Regions from separate parts of the Priestia sp. LL-8 genome, predicted to be linked through region 3. Evidence: a T-box and tRNA genes for the amino acid it is inferred to sense, from the RefSeq annotation. Region 3 holds a T-box; the other regions hold tRNA genes.
What was found. A T-box is a leader RNA that pairs with one kind of tRNA and senses whether it is charged. The one in region 3 lies ahead of tyrS (tyrosine--tRNA ligase), so its partner is inferred to be a tRNA-Tyr.

Region 1: it has a tRNA-Tyr gene. The T-box ahead of tyrS (tyrosine--tRNA ligase) is inferred to sense a tRNA for this amino acid. The anticodon was not compared.
Region 2: it has a tRNA-Tyr gene. The T-box ahead of tyrS (tyrosine--tRNA ligase) is inferred to sense a tRNA for this amino acid. The anticodon was not compared.

What each region holds. Positions count from the first base shown of each region.
Region 1 covers NZ_JAZAQH010000001.1:408,745-413,503, forward strand. Annotated here, with positions in the region: rRNA gene U9R83_RS02150 (23S ribosomal RNA) at 1-825, shown strand, start outside; rRNA gene rrf (5S ribosomal RNA) at 936-1,051, shown strand; tRNA gene U9R83_RS02160 (tRNA-Asn) at 1,061-1,135, shown strand; tRNA gene U9R83_RS02165 (tRNA-Ser) at 1,139-1,230, shown strand; tRNA gene U9R83_RS02170 (tRNA-Glu) at 1,252-1,326, shown strand; tRNA gene U9R83_RS02175 (tRNA-Val) at 1,350-1,425, shown strand; tRNA gene U9R83_RS02180 (tRNA-Met) at 1,444-1,520, shown strand; tRNA gene U9R83_RS02185 (tRNA-Asp) at 1,524-1,599, shown strand; tRNA gene U9R83_RS02190 (tRNA-Phe) at 1,615-1,690, shown strand; tRNA gene U9R83_RS02195 (tRNA-Thr) at 1,716-1,791, shown strand; tRNA gene U9R83_RS02200 (tRNA-Tyr) at 1,802-1,885, shown strand; tRNA gene U9R83_RS02205 (tRNA-Trp) at 1,891-1,964, shown strand; tRNA gene U9R83_RS02210 (tRNA-His) at 1,995-2,070, shown strand; tRNA gene U9R83_RS02215 (tRNA-Gln) at 2,099-2,173, shown strand; tRNA gene U9R83_RS02220 (tRNA-Gly) at 2,179-2,253, shown strand; tRNA gene U9R83_RS02225 (tRNA-Cys) at 2,291-2,364, shown strand; tRNA gene U9R83_RS02230 (tRNA-Leu) at 2,379-2,467, shown strand; tRNA gene U9R83_RS02235 (tRNA-Leu) at 2,498-2,579, shown strand; tRNA gene U9R83_RS02240 (tRNA-Gly) at 2,652-2,725, shown strand; gene U9R83_RS02245 (B3/B4 domain-containing protein) at 2,841-3,506, opposite strand; gene queG (tRNA epoxyqueuosine(34) reductase QueG) at 3,636-4,759, shown strand, end outside.
Region 2 covers NZ_JAZAQH010000001.1:157,151-161,909, forward strand. Annotated here, with positions in the region: rRNA gene U9R83_RS00890 (23S ribosomal RNA) at 1-1,345, shown strand, start outside; rRNA gene rrf (5S ribosomal RNA) at 1,454-1,569, shown strand; tRNA gene U9R83_RS00900 (tRNA-Asn) at 1,579-1,653, shown strand; tRNA gene U9R83_RS00905 (tRNA-Glu) at 1,657-1,731, shown strand; tRNA gene U9R83_RS00910 (tRNA-Val) at 1,755-1,830, shown strand; tRNA gene U9R83_RS00915 (tRNA-Thr) at 1,835-1,910, shown strand; tRNA gene U9R83_RS00920 (tRNA-Tyr) at 1,919-2,002, shown strand; tRNA gene U9R83_RS00925 (tRNA-Gln) at 2,010-2,084, shown strand; tRNA gene U9R83_RS00930 (tRNA-Lys) at 2,089-2,161, shown strand; tRNA gene U9R83_RS00935 (tRNA-Gly) at 2,171-2,245, shown strand; tRNA gene U9R83_RS00940 (tRNA-Ala) at 2,268-2,343, shown strand; gene rocF (arginase) at 2,507-3,406, shown strand; gene U9R83_RS00950 (aspartyl-phosphate phosphatase Spo0E family protein) at 3,490-3,651, opposite strand; gene sigW (RNA polymerase sigma factor SigW) at 3,816-4,379, shown strand; gene U9R83_RS00960 (anti-sigma factor family protein) at 4,394-4,759, shown strand, end outside.
Region 3 covers NZ_JAZAQH010000001.1:4,598,862-4,603,620, reverse strand. Annotated here, with positions in the region: gene U9R83_RS24010 (GNAT family N-acetyltransferase) at 1-534, opposite strand, end outside; gene acsA (acetate--CoA ligase) at 819-2,534, shown strand; T-box leader at 2,674-2,884, shown strand; gene tyrS (tyrosine--tRNA ligase) at 2,960-4,219, shown strand; gene rpsD (30S ribosomal protein S4) at 4,294-4,759, opposite strand, start outside.

The DNA.
Region 1 (4,759 bases), 4.2 Mb from region 3:
TTACTGTAGCCTGATATTGAATTTTGGTACAGCTTGTACAGGATAGGTAGGAGCCTGAGAAACCGGAGCGCTAGCTTCGGTGGAGGCGTCGGTGGGATACTACCCTGGCTGTATTGAAATTCTAACCCGCGGCCCTGATCGGGCCGGGAGACAGTGTCAGGTGGGCAGTTTGACTGGGGCGGTCGCCTCCTAAAATGTAACGGAGGCGCCCAAAGGTTCCCTCAGAATGGTTGGAAATCATTCGTAGAGTGTAAAGGCACAAGGGAGCTTGACTGCGAGACCTACAAGTCGAGCAGGGACGAAAGTCGGGCTTAGTGATCCGGTGGTTCCGCATGGAAGGGCCATCGCTCAACGGATAAAAGCTACCCCGGGGATAACAGGCTTATCTCCCCCAAGAGTCCACATCGACGGGGAGGTTTGGCACCTCGATGTCGGCTCATCGCATCCTGGGGCTGTAGTCGGTCCCAAGGGTTGGGCTGTTCGCCCATTAAAGCGGTACGCGAGCTGGGTTCAGAACGTCGTGAGACAGTTCGGTCCCTATCCGTCGTGGGCGTAGGAAATTTGAGAGGAGCTGTCCTTAGTACGAGAGGACCGGGATGGACACACCGCTGGTGTACCAGTTGTCTTGCCAAAGGCATCGCTGGGTAGCTATGTGTGGACGGGATAAGTGCTGAAAGCATCTAAGCATGAAGCCCCCCTCAAGATGAGATTTCCCATAGCGCAAGCTAGTAAGATCCCTGAAAGATGATCAGGTTGATAGGTCAGAGGTGGAAGCGTGGCGACATGTGTAGCTGACTGATACTAATCGATCGAGGACTTAACCAAACTTTTAAAAGCGTAAGCTTTACTCAGCAAACTGTTACCTAGTTTTGAGAGAACAAAACTTTTCAAAAAAAGTCTTGCTTTCTTTATTAAATCATGTATAATATAATATGTCTGGTGGCGATAGCGAAGAGGTCACACCCGTTCCCATACCGAACACGGAAGTTAAGCTCTTTAGCGCCAATGGTAGTTGGGACTTTGTCCCTGTGAGAGTAGGACGTTGCCAGGCTGTTATTATTCCACAGTAGCTCAGTGGTAGAGCTATCGGCTGTTAACCGATCGGTCGTAGGTTCGAGTCCTACCTGTGGAGCCATTTGGAGAGCTGTCCGAGTGGCCGAAGGAGCACGATTGGAAATCGTGTAGGCGGTTAACGCTGTCTCAAGGGTTCAAATCCCTTGCTCTCCGCCATTTTCATTTAATTAGCACAGTGGCCCGTTGGTCAAGCGGTTAAGACACCGCCCTTTCACGGCGGTAACACGGGTTCGAATCCCGTACGGGTCACCATTTATTTTCATCTACATAATAGTGGAGGATTAGCTCAGCTGGGAGAGCACCTGCCTTACAAGCAGGGGGTCGGCGGTTCGATCCCGTCATCCTCCACCATATATTATCTATTATCATCGCGGGGTGGAGCAGTTCGGTAGCTCGTCGGGCTCATAACCCGAAGGTCGCAGGTTCAAATCCTGTCCCCGCAACCAAGTGGTCCCGTGGTGTAGCGGTTAACATGCCTGCCTGTCACGCAGGAGATCGCGGGTTCGATTCCCGTCGGGACCGCCATTTTAAATTTAATAAGGCTCGGTAGCTCAGTTGGTAGAGCAAAGGACTGAAAATCCTTGTGTCGGCGGTTCGATTCCGTCCCGAGCCACCATTTTAAAAACATTTGTTTTTAAAATGCCGGTGTAGCTCAACTGGTAGAGCAACTGACTTGTAATCAGTAGGTTGGGGGTTCAAGTCCTCTTGCCGGCACCACAGTTATTGTGGAGGGGTAGCGAAGTGGCTAAACGCGGCGGACTGTAAATCCGCTCCTTCGGGTTCGGCAGTTCGAATCTGCCCCCCTCCACCATTTACAGGGGCATAGTTTAAAGGTAGAACTACGGTCTCCAAAACCGTCAGTGTGGGTTCGATTCCTACTGCCCCTGCCAATTATAAAAATAACATTGCATATATACGTGGCGATTGTGGCGAAGTGGTTAACGCACCGGATTGTGGTTCCGGCATTCGTGGGTTCGATTCCCATCAGTCGCCCCATTTATAAACGATATGCATATTCCAATATTGGGCTATCGCCAAGCGGTAAGGCAACGGATTTTGATTCCGTCATGCGTTGGTTCGAATCCAGCTAGCCCAGCCATATTTGCGGAAGTAGTTCAGTGGTAGAACACCACCTTGCCAAGGTGGGGGTCGCGAGTTCGAACCTCGTCTTCCGCTCCAATTTAATTTTAATAAAGTTACTTAGTCTTGAGTAAATGGCGGCATAGCCAAGTGGTAAGGCAGAGGTCTGCAAAACCTTTATCACCGGTTCAAATCCGGTTGCCGCCTCCATTTATTTACAAGCTGCCGGGGTGGTGGAATTGGCAGACACACAGGACTTAAAATCCTGCGGTAGGTGACTACCGTGCCGGTTCAAGTCCGGCCCTCGGCACCATTTATAATTTTAACTTGCCTTTTTTATTTTGCCGATGTGGCGGAATTGGCAGACGCGCACGACTCAAAATCGTGTTCCTTCGGGAGTGTCGGTTCGACCCCGACCATCGGTACTTTAGCTTTACTTGACAGGATGATTCCTGTTTTTATTTTTACTTATCGGTCGACAAATTTTGATAATATTTGCGGGTGTAGTTTAGTGGTAAAACCTCAGCCTTCCAAGCTGATGTCGTGAGTTCGATTCTCATCACCCGCTCCATACATATTGTTATCACAACGCAGTGTCTCGCTTTCAAAGCTGAGATGTTGCGTTTTTTATTTTTAGCGCAAATATAGCGTCTATCTTGAAAAGATAGACGCTATATTTGCGTACATTAGTTAATGACTTGATAGGTTGCTTCGCCGCCGTGAATTTGAATGAACATGTCACTTAGGGATTTAGTTAGTTTATAAGCCTGTTCTTCTGAAAGTGAAGGCTTTAAATAAATGAACTGTACAGCTTGTGTTGTCTTTTCAGTTACGTACGCTCGGTTAGAATCGACATAAGGGCTTCCGAAAGCTCCTAAGGCATCTTTTGAAATGATTTTATTTTCTAAAGAAATGTTACGTTCATTTAGAGCTTCATAAGACTCTTCTTTTTTACCGATAGTAAATTCGATGGGGCCCTCTAAATTAGAGGAATCATAAATTCCAATTGGTACTTCATATTGCAATGAAAAAAAGTTATTAATGTCCACAGCGGAATTGATAGAAGGCAAATACGTTTGTTTTCCTATTCGCCGAATTAAAGCCTCTATTGAAGGACGGTATTTACTTGGATCAGTTCCAAATGTTTTGAAAAGCTTTCTCCACTCGCTAACACCTTCAAATTCTGCTGCTTTTTTTGACTCAAGGTCGAAATAAATGGATTCTTGAAAGAGGCGCAGACGTCCTTTTAGCATTTGAGGAGAATCGCCAACTTCAATATTTTTATACTGAATGATTCCCATTTTAAAAGAAGGGCAAAGCTGTTTAATAGCGGGTGATAATGTAAAGTTCATTTTTTTGATCCTTTCTATTATAATTAGTATTTGTTCGTTTATAGATACCATCCTATCATTTCATTGAGTGAGAAAACAGTTCAATGCATGAATATATAGAATTTCTTAGAAAGGAGGCCATTACTCACTATGAATGCGTATCAGTTAAAGGAAGAAATTATTTCATACAGCAAAGAGATTGGAATTGATAAGATTGGATTTGCGAGTGCTTCTATGTTTGATGAGTTAAAGAATCGATTGTTAGCACAGAAAGAGTTAGGTTATGCTTCGGGCTTTGAAGAACCTGATATTGAAAAGAGAGTAGATCCCACGTTAGTTGTTCCAAAAGCTAGATCTATTATTTCAATTGCACTTGCGTATCCTTCTAAATTAAAAGATGCACCAAAGAGCACAAAGGAAGATCGCCGAGGAATCTTTTGCCGTGCTTCTTGGGGGCAAGATTATCATACGGTTCTTCGTGATAGGCTTCAAAAGCTTGAAACCTTCATACAAGAAAAAGTACCTGCAGCTATCCTTCAATCGATGGTAGACACAGGCGAGCTGTCGGACAGAGCTGTAGCAGAAAGAGCTGGTATTGGCTGGAGCGGTAAGAACTGTGCCATTATTACACCTGAATTTGGTTCCTACGTGTATTTAGGAGAAATGATTACAGATATCCCGTTTCCTCCTGATAAACCGATAGAGGACGGTTGTGGTACTTGTAATAAGTGTGTGGACGTGTGCCCTACCGGCGCGCTTGTAACAGGCGGTCAGCTGAATTCGCAGCGATGCATTGCCTTTTTAACCCAAACAAAAGGATTTTTAGCTGAAGAATTTCGAAGTAAATTAGGCAATCGTTTATATGGCTGTGATACATGTCAAACTGTGTGTCCTGAAAATAAAGGAAAAGACTTTCATTTTCACCCTGAGATGGAGCCTGACCCAGAACTTGCGAAGCCTAAATTAAAACCGCTTTTAACGATGAGTAATCGTGAGTTCAAAGAGAAATTTGGACATGTTTCAGGATCTTGGAGAGGGAAAAAGCCAATTCAGCGTAATGCCATTATTGCACTGGCCCATTTTAAAGATCAAACCGCCGTTCCAGATTTAATTGAGTTAATTAAAAATGACGTTCGCCCTGTTATTCGAGGAACGGCGGCATGGGCGTTAGGCAAAATTGGTGATAAAGAAGCATTAGATACACTTATGAACTTAAGAGAAAAAGAAAAGGACCAAGAAGTAATTGAAGAAATGTCAAAAGGTATAGAGATGCT
Region 2 (4,759 bases), 4.4 Mb from region 3:
TACCGAAGTTCCTGATTCCACACTGCCAAGAAAAGCCTCTAGCGAGGCGGGAGGTGCCCGTACCGCAAACCGACACAGGTAGGCGAGGAGAGAATCCTAAGGTGATCGAGAGAACTCTCGTTAAGGAACTCGGCAAAATGACCCCGTAACTTCGGGAGAAGGGGTGCTCTGGTAGGGTGTATAGCCCGAGAGAGCCGCAGTGAATAGGCCCAGGCGACTGTTTAGCAAAAACACAGGTCTCTGCGAAGCCGCAAGGCGAAGTATAGGGGCTGACGCCTGCCCGGTGCTGGAAGGTTAAGAGGAGGGGTTATCCTTTGGGAGAAGCTCTAAATCGAAGCCCCAGTAAACGGCGGCCGTAACTATAACGGTCCTAAGGTAGCGAAATTCCTTGTCGGGTAAGTTCCGACCCGCACGAAAGGCGTAACGATCTGGGCACTGTCTCAACGAGAGACTCGGTGAAATTATAGTACCTGTGAAGATGCAGGTTACCCGCGACAGGACGGAAAGACCCCGTGGAGCTTTACTGTAGCCTGATATTGAATTTTGGTACAGCTTGTACAGGATAGGTAGGAGCCTGAGAAGCCGGAGCGCTAGCTTCGGTGGAGGCGTCGGTGGGATACTACCCTGGCTGTATTGAAATTCTAACCCGCGGCCCTGATCGGGCCGGGAGACAGTGTCAGGTGGGCAGTTTGACTGGGGCGGTCGCCTCCTAAAATGTAACGGAGGCGCCCAAAGGTTCCCTCAGAATGGTTGGAAATCATTCGTAGAGTGTAAAGGCACAAGGGAGCTTGACTGCGAGACCTACAAGTCGAGCAGGGACGAAAGTCGGGCTTAGTGATCCGGTGGTTCCGCATGGAAGGGCCATCGCTCAACGGATAAAAGCTACCCCGGGGATAACAGGCTTATCTCCCCCAAGAGTCCACATCGACGGGGAGGTTTGGCACCTCGATGTCGGCTCATCGCATCCTGGGGCTGTAGTCGGTCCCAAGGGTTGGGCTGTTCGCCCATTAAAGCGGTACGCGAGCTGGGTTCAGAACGTCGTGAGACAGTTCGGTCCCTATCCGTCGTGGGCGTAGGAAATTTGAGAGGAGCTGTCCTTAGTACGAGAGGACCGGGATGGACACACCGCTGGTGTACCAGTTGTCTTGCCAAAGGCATCGCTGGGTAGCTATGTGTGGACGGGATAAGTGCTGAAAGCATCTAAGCATGAAGCCCCCCTCAAGATGAGATTTCCCATAGCGCAAGCTAGTAAGATCCCTGAAAGATGATCAGGTTGATAGGTCAGAGGTGGAAGCGTGGCGACATGTGTAGCTGACTGATACTAATCGATCGAGGACTTAACCAAACTTTAAAAGCGTAAGCTTTACTCAGCAAACTGTTACCTAGTTTTGAGAGAACAAAACTTTTTAAAAAAGTCTTGCTTTCTTTATCAAATCATGTATAATATATTATGTCTGGTGGCGATAGCGAAGAGGTCACACCCGTTCCCATACCGAACACGGAAGTTAAGCTCTTTAGCGCCAATGGTAGTTGGGACTTTGTCCCTGTGAGAGTAGGACGTTGCCAGGCTATTATTATTCCACAGTAGCTCAGTGGTAGAGCTATCGGCTGTTAACCGATCGGTCGTAGGTTCGAGTCCTACCTGTGGAGCCAACTGGCCCGTTGGTCAAGCGGTTAAGACACCGCCCTTTCACGGCGGTAACACGGGTTCGAATCCCGTACGGGTCACCATTTATTTTTATCTACATAATAGTGGAGGATTAGCTCAGCTGGGAGAGCACCTGCCTTACAAGCAGGGGGTCGGCGGTTCGATCCCGTCATCCTCCACCACCGTGCCGGTGTAGCTCAACTGGTAGAGCAACTGACTTGTAATCAGTAGGTTGGGGGTTCAAGTCCTCTTGCCGGCACCATTTATATCGGAGGGGTAGCGAAGTGGCTAAACGCGGCGGACTGTAAATCCGCTCCTTCGGGTTCGGCAGTTCGAATCTGCCCCCCTCCACCATCTTTATTGGGCTATCGCCAAGCGGTAAGGCAACGGATTTTGATTCCGTCATGCGTTGGTTCGAATCCAGCTAGCCCAGCCATAGAGAGCCATTAGCTCAGTTGGTAGAGCATCTGACTTTTAATCAGAGGGTCGAAGGTTCGAGTCCTTCATGGCTCATTTTAATAAGCGGAAGTAGTTCAGTGGTAGAACACCACCTTGCCAAGGTGGGGGTCGCGAGTTCGAACCTCGTCTTCCGCTCCATTTCTATATAAAAAAAGATATTGGGGCCTTAGCTCAGCTGGGAGAGCGCCTGCCTTGCACGCAGGAGGTCAGCGGTTCGATCCCGCTAGGCTCCACCATACATATAAACGTACAACCTTTAAGCAATTTGCTTAAAGGTTTTTTTGTGCAGTTTCTACAAATTAGAATTGTATATATATTCAAAAAAGTGTCGAGTTGAGCCATCGCTCATTTAGCCGTTACAATAAGAGAGTAGCAACATTTGTGATGGGGGGACATATTATGAATAAGCTTTCAATTATTGGAGTACCGATGGATTTAGGTCAAACTCGCCGTGGGGTCGATATGGGGCCAAGTGCGATACGATATGCAGGTGTCATTGAACGCATCGAGAATATTGGCTATAGTGTAGAAGATAAAGGGAATATTGAAATTGCCTTAGCTGAACGAGTACATAGTGATGAAAATACAAACTTAAAGAATTTAAAAGCTGTAGCAGATGCTAGCGAGAGGCTTGCTCAGACCGTAAGTGATGTTATTACAAATAAAAGGTTTCCTTTAGTGCTAGGGGGAGATCACAGTATCGCTATCGGAACACTAGCAGGAGTAAGTCGTCATTATAAAAACTTGGGCGTGATTTGGTATGATGCACACGGAGATTTGAATACAGCAGATACGTCTCCTTCAGGAAATATTCACGGTATGCCATTGGCGGCAAGTATAGGTGTAGGAGACGAAGCATTGACTCGAATTGGTGGTTATACACCTAAAGTTAAGCCTGAAAATATTGTGATTATCGGAGCACGTTCTTTAGATGAAGGAGAAAAAGAGCTAATAAAGGAAAAAGGCATTAAAGTGTATACGATGCATGAGATAGATCGAATGGGCATGACAAAAATAATGGAAGAAACAATTTTATATTTGCAGGATAAAACAGATGGCGTTCATCTATCACTCGATTTAGATGGACTGGATCCACATGATGCACCTGGAGTAGGAACACCAGTTATCGGTGGAATAAGCTATAGAGAAAGTCATTTAGCTATGGAGATGTTGGCAGAATCTCAGCTAATCACTTCTGCTGAGTTTGTGGAAGTGAATCCTATTTTAGATGAACGGAATAAAACAGCTACCGTAGCTGTTGCATTAATGGGCTCACTTTTAGGAGAAAAATTAGTATAAAACATTAATACCTACCAAAAGGTACATGAAATATATATGAAGATAAAAAAAAAGAAGCTCTTAGTTCAGATTCGAGAGCTTCTTTATATAGAGAAAAACTTTTCATATTCATTTAATAAACCATCTAGCTCTGAACTTACTCTCACCACTGTTAGTGATGATAAAGGGTTTTCTGCTGCAAGAGTGACCATGTTATTTCTACATTCTTCAATTTGATTCAAAAGGTTCTCTTTTGTATGAGTCAAGCTTTCCACTCCTCTTCTTTTCATCTATACTAATTACATAACCTACGTACGATCTTTTTAAACGTATTTGACAAATTTTTGTTAAAATAATTAAGCATAAGTGAAACTTTATGATAAAGTACACGTATATATACTATCCCGCAATGGGCGGAGGTAACCGTTACATGGATTTATTATTAAAAAGGAAAATAAAAAAAGTAAAAAAAGGTGACCAGGATGCGTTTGCTGACATAGTAGAATATCACAAGGATAAACTTTTTCATCTATGTTATCGAATGTTAGGAAACCGGGAAGAGGCGCAAGACGCTGCACAAGAAGCGTTTATTCGAGCCTATGTAAATATTCATAGCTATGACACAAGTAAAAAGTTTTCCACCTGGTTATATCGAATTGCTACAAATCTTTGTATTGATCGAATTCGTAAAAAAAAGCCAGACTATTATTTAGATGCAGAAGTAGCCGGGACCGACGGGTTAAATATGTACTCTCAAATAGCTGCCGATCAGGCCTTACCAGAGGAAGAACTAGAGCAAGTAGAATTGCAAGAATTCATTCAGTCGGAAATATTAAAGCTACCTGAGAAATATCGAACTGTCATTGTCCTAAAATATATAGATGAGCTGTCGTTAAAAGAAATCAGCGATATTTTAGACCTGCCGCTTGGTACGGTAAAGACTAGAATTCACAGAGGACGTGAAGCTTTAAGAAATCGACTTCGCCACTTGTAAGGAGTGAACTAAGAATGAAATGTCCAAAAATGTATGTAAATCTCATTCATGAACATTTAGATGGAGATATTACAAAAGAAAATGAACTATTATTAAAAGAGCATTTGCATCAATGCAAAGGTTGTCAGCAGCATATGCATCAGTTAAAAAGAACCATTGCATTTGTGCAAAGCACTTCTCATATAGAATTACCTATGAACTTTACAGCAGGTGTTATGGCTGGGTTACCACGTGAGAAGAATCGAATTCGAATGAATAGATGGTTTACAAACCACCCGATTCTTAGTGCAGCTGCTGTATTTGTGCTGTTAATGTCCGGCACGGTGTTTTCAGCTTGGGAAACGGATGAAGACTTTTCTGTTTCAAAGCAGCCGAACCTA
Region 3 (4,759 bases):
ATGAGAGCTAATCTCAGGGTCATCCGTGGCAAACCACGTTAGTCCGCCTCTATTCATCATCTTCTCCATGATTTTGCGGTAATCCCACACGTTTAGCCCTGTTCCTTTTAAGTCCCAATGCCAGTAGTATTCTGTCGTAATGATAATATAATCTTCCATTGCATCATCCATCATAGATACGATAAGCAAGTTTTTTCCAATAGAATAGCTACGAAACGGAGCGGCTACCTCTATAGCTCCTAATTCGATTAAATTCTCCATATTTCCTTCCGACCATCGTTCTAGAGGATCGGGATATAAAAAGGTTACATAACCAATGATTGTATGATGATGGCGAGCAATAATAATTCTACCTTCAGGCAAGTTGGCAATCTCAATCAATGCTTCTTTTTGCTGTTCAGGTGGACGAAATGCCGTTAGTTGCTCATGAAAATCAAGTTGTTGCAAGGTATGTGAGGAGACAGGTCCTTCAATAACAATCGCTCCAACAGCTGTTTTTACTTCTTTCATATTGTATGTTTGGGAATGTTTCACATGAATCACCACCTTCAAGCAGTCTTATCTGTATTATAATACAAAAAAAACTCTAGATTAAAGCGTTTTCAAAAAATTAAATAAAAGAAAAGGAGTTTTTTAAAAAAGATAGAATAGAAAATTAGAAGATTTTCTTGTTAATTCGACACGTTTATATTAAAGGTTGTCATATAACAAGGGAGACTATTATCCTAATTCCGACAAATAATTTTTATAAAATTGTGAAAAGTCTATCTTTGTTATATAATAGGTTTGTAAATTTTATACATAAGGGGGAGTTTGTGATGAAGGTGGAAGCGCTTCCTGTAATTGAAGGGGTATACAACTTACAGGACTACGATAAAACGTATCAAACCTTTGAGTGGTCACAAGTGGAGAAGGAATTTTCATGGCATGAAACAGGTAAATTAAATGCAGCTTATGAAGCAATTGATAAGCACGCAAACTCTACGCGTAAAAATAAAGTTGCGCTTTATTATCGAGATGCGCAGCGCAATGAAAAATATACATTTAAAGAAATGAAAGAATGGTCAAACAAAGCCGCAAACGTGCTAAAACAAGCAGACGTAGAGAAGGGGGATCGCGTGTTTATCTTTATGCCTCGCTCTCCGGAACTTTATTTTGCCTTGTTAGGAGCGGTGAAGCTTGGCGCTATTGTTGGACCTTTATTTGAAGCGTTCATGGAAGGTGCAGTAAAAGATCGTTTGCAAGACAGTGATGCAAAAGTGTTAATTACAACGCCTGAATTGCTGAGCCGTGTTCCGGTGAAAGATTTGCCAGCTTTAAAACACATTCTCCTTGTAGGGGAAAATGTAGAAGAAGAAGGCATTCAACTAGATTTTCTGAAGCGACTAGAAGCGGCGAATAAAGAGGTGGAAATTGAGTGGGTAGATAGAACAGATGGTATGCTGCTTCATTATACATCAGGTTCAACTGGCAAACCAAAAGGCGTGCTTCACGTTCACAACGCCATGCTTCAGCACTATCAAACTGCTAAGTGGGTGCTCGACTTAAAAGATGACGATGTGTATTGGTGTACAGCAGATCCCGGTTGGGTAACGGGGACTTCCTATGGGATTTTTGGTCCTTGGCTTGCTGGAGCAACGAATGTGATTGTAGGAGGACGATTTAGTCCAGATGCATGGTATCAAGCACTTGAAGATTTTGGCGTAACGGTTTGGTACAGTGCACCTACAGCATTTCGTATGCTAATGGGTGCTGGTGATGACTTAGTTAAACGCTATGATTTAAGCAATCTCAGACATGTATTAAGTGTGGGAGAACCGTTAAATCCTGAAGTGGTACGCTGGGGAATGAAGGTGTTCCAAAAACGTATTCACGATACGTGGTGGATGACTGAAACTGGTGGTCAGACGATTTGTAATTATCCGTCTATGAAAATTAAGCCAGGATCTATGGGGAAACCAATTCCAGGTGTACAAGCAGCAATCGTTGACGATCAAGGACAAGAGCTTCCACCTTATCGAATGGGTAATTTAGCAATTAAAAAAGGCTGGCCATCTATGATGCATACGATTTGGAACAACAAAGAAAAGTATGAGTCCTATTTTATGCCAGGTGATTGGTACGTATCAGGTGATTCGGCGTATATGGATGAAGACGGTTATTTTTGGTTCCAAGGCCGAATCGATGATGTTATTATGACGGCAGGAGAACGCGTGGGTCCATTTGAAGTAGAAAGTAAGCTTGTTGAACACCCTGCTGTAGCAGAAGCGGGTGTTATTGGTAAGCCTGATCCTGTTCGCGGGGAAATTATTAAAGCATTTATCGCACTTAGAGATGGGTATGAATCTTCAGATGAACTGATTGAAGATATTCGTCAATTTGTGAAAAAAGGGTTAGCTGCTCATGCAGCTCCGCGTGAAATCGAGTTTAAAGATAAGCTACCTAAAACACGAAGCGGTAAAATTATGCGTCGCGTTTTAAAAGCGTGGGAATTAGATTTGCCAACGGGCGATTTGTCGACTATGGAAGACTAAGAAGTAAACGTTTCAATCTTTGTAGGGAAAATAAGTGATTTTTATAAAGTTCAAACAGCCAGCTGTTTGAACTTTTTTTTGGACTTGAATTTTAAAATGAAATCATTCATAATTGTGGGGTGTAAACTTTTAAATAAAATAAACTGCAGTGATAGGAAGAAGTAATACTTGTCTCCCTGTTTAAGAGAGCTGATGGTTGCTGAAAATCAGTACATAGACAAATATGAAATACGTCCTTGAGCATCTTTTGTGAACTTACAGTAGCAAAAGACGGGTAGACCGTTACATCATTTAAGTGGGAAATAATTCATTTCCAAATAGGGTGGTACCGCGATATTTTCGTCCCTTCTTTTTTAAGAAGGGGCGTTTTTTATGTTGTTCAACAAATTGTAACGAGCAATTAGATAAAGGAGAGAATATATAACATGGATATTTTACAAGATCTTGAGTTTCGAGGGCTCATTAACCAACAAACGGATGAAAAAGGTTTAAGTGAACTTTTGAGTAAAGAGTCTGTTCGTTTATACTGCGGGTTCGACCCGACAGCCGACAGCCTTCACATCGGGCACATGCTTCCTGTTTTAATTTTGCGTCGCTTTCAACAAGCTGGACACCAACCAATTGCATTAGTTGGTGGAGGTACGGGTCTTATTGGAGATCCAAGCGGTAAAAAAGCAGAGCGTACGTTAAACGAAAAAGAAACGGTTGCGCTGTTTAGTGAGCGTATTAAAGGTCAGCTTTCACGCTTCTTAGATTTCGAAGAAGGTGAAAATGCAGCAGTTATTGCGAATAACTATGACTGGATTGGCAAGTTAGATGTTATTACATTCCTACGAGATATCGGTAAAAACTTTGGTATTAACTATATGATGGCAAAGGATTCTGTTCAATCTCGTATCGAATCAGGCATTTCATTTACGGAATTTAGCTACATGATCTTACAGTCATACGATTTCTTGAATTTATACCAAACATATAACTGTAAGCTTCAAATTGGCGGCAGCGACCAATGGGGAAATATTACGGCTGGCTTAGAATTAATTCGTAAATCAGAAGAAGATGCCAAAGCATTTGGATTAACAGTTCCGCTTGTAACAAAAGCAGACGGCACGAAGTTCGGTAAAACAGAGGGCGGAGCAATTTGGTTAGACGCTGAAAAAACAAGTCCGTACGAATTCTACCAATTCTGGATTAATACAGATGATCGCGATGTTATAAAGTATTTAAAATACTTTACATTCTTATCGCACGAAGAAATTAATGAATTAGAAGCGTCTGCAAAAGAAGCTCCTGAAAAACGCGAAGCACAAAAAGCACTAGCGGCAGCTATGACTACGCTTGTACACGGTGAAGAAGCTCTTTCGCAAGCCATTCGTATTTCACAAGCCTTATTTAGTGGAACCATTTCAGAGTTAACAGCAGAAGAAATTAAGCAAGGATTCAAGGACGTTCCTTCTTACACGCATACAGGTGAAGATATTGGTTTAATTGATTTACTTGTAGAAAGCAAAATTTCTCCTTCTAAACGTCAAGCACGTGAAGATATTTCAAACGGTGCAATTTACTTAAACGGTGAGCGCGAGCAAGATTTACAAAAAACAGTAGGTGCAGACGACCGTATTGAAGGTCAATTCACAGTGATTCGTCGAGGTAAGAAAAAATATACGCTTATTCAATACGCATAAAAAAAGGCCGAAAGGCCTTTTTTTTTATATATAGACAGTAAAAAAGCCGCTCCATAAGGAACGGCTTTTTACTATTAACGAGAGTAGAACTCTACGATTAGTGCTTCGTTGATTTCAGCAGATAATTCAGAACGCTCAGGTAAGCGAGTGAATGTACCTTCTAATTTCTCAGCGTCTACTGTTAAGTAGTCTGGTACGAAGTTGTTAACTTCAAGCGCTTCTTTCACGATTGAAAGGTTGCGTGATTTTTCGCGAACACCGATCACTTGACCAGGTTGTACACGGTAAGATGGGATGTCAACGCGTTTACCATCAACTAAAACGTGACCGTGGTTAACTAATTGACGAGCTTGACGACGAGTGCGTGCAAGACCCATACGGTATACTAAGTTATCAAGACGAGCTTCTAAAAGAATCATGAAGTTCTCACCGTGCTTACCAGTTAATTTACCAGCAGCAACGAATAAGTTACGGAATTGACGCTCAGTTACACCATACATGTGGCGTAATTTTTGCTTTTCTTGTAATTGTAAACCGTAC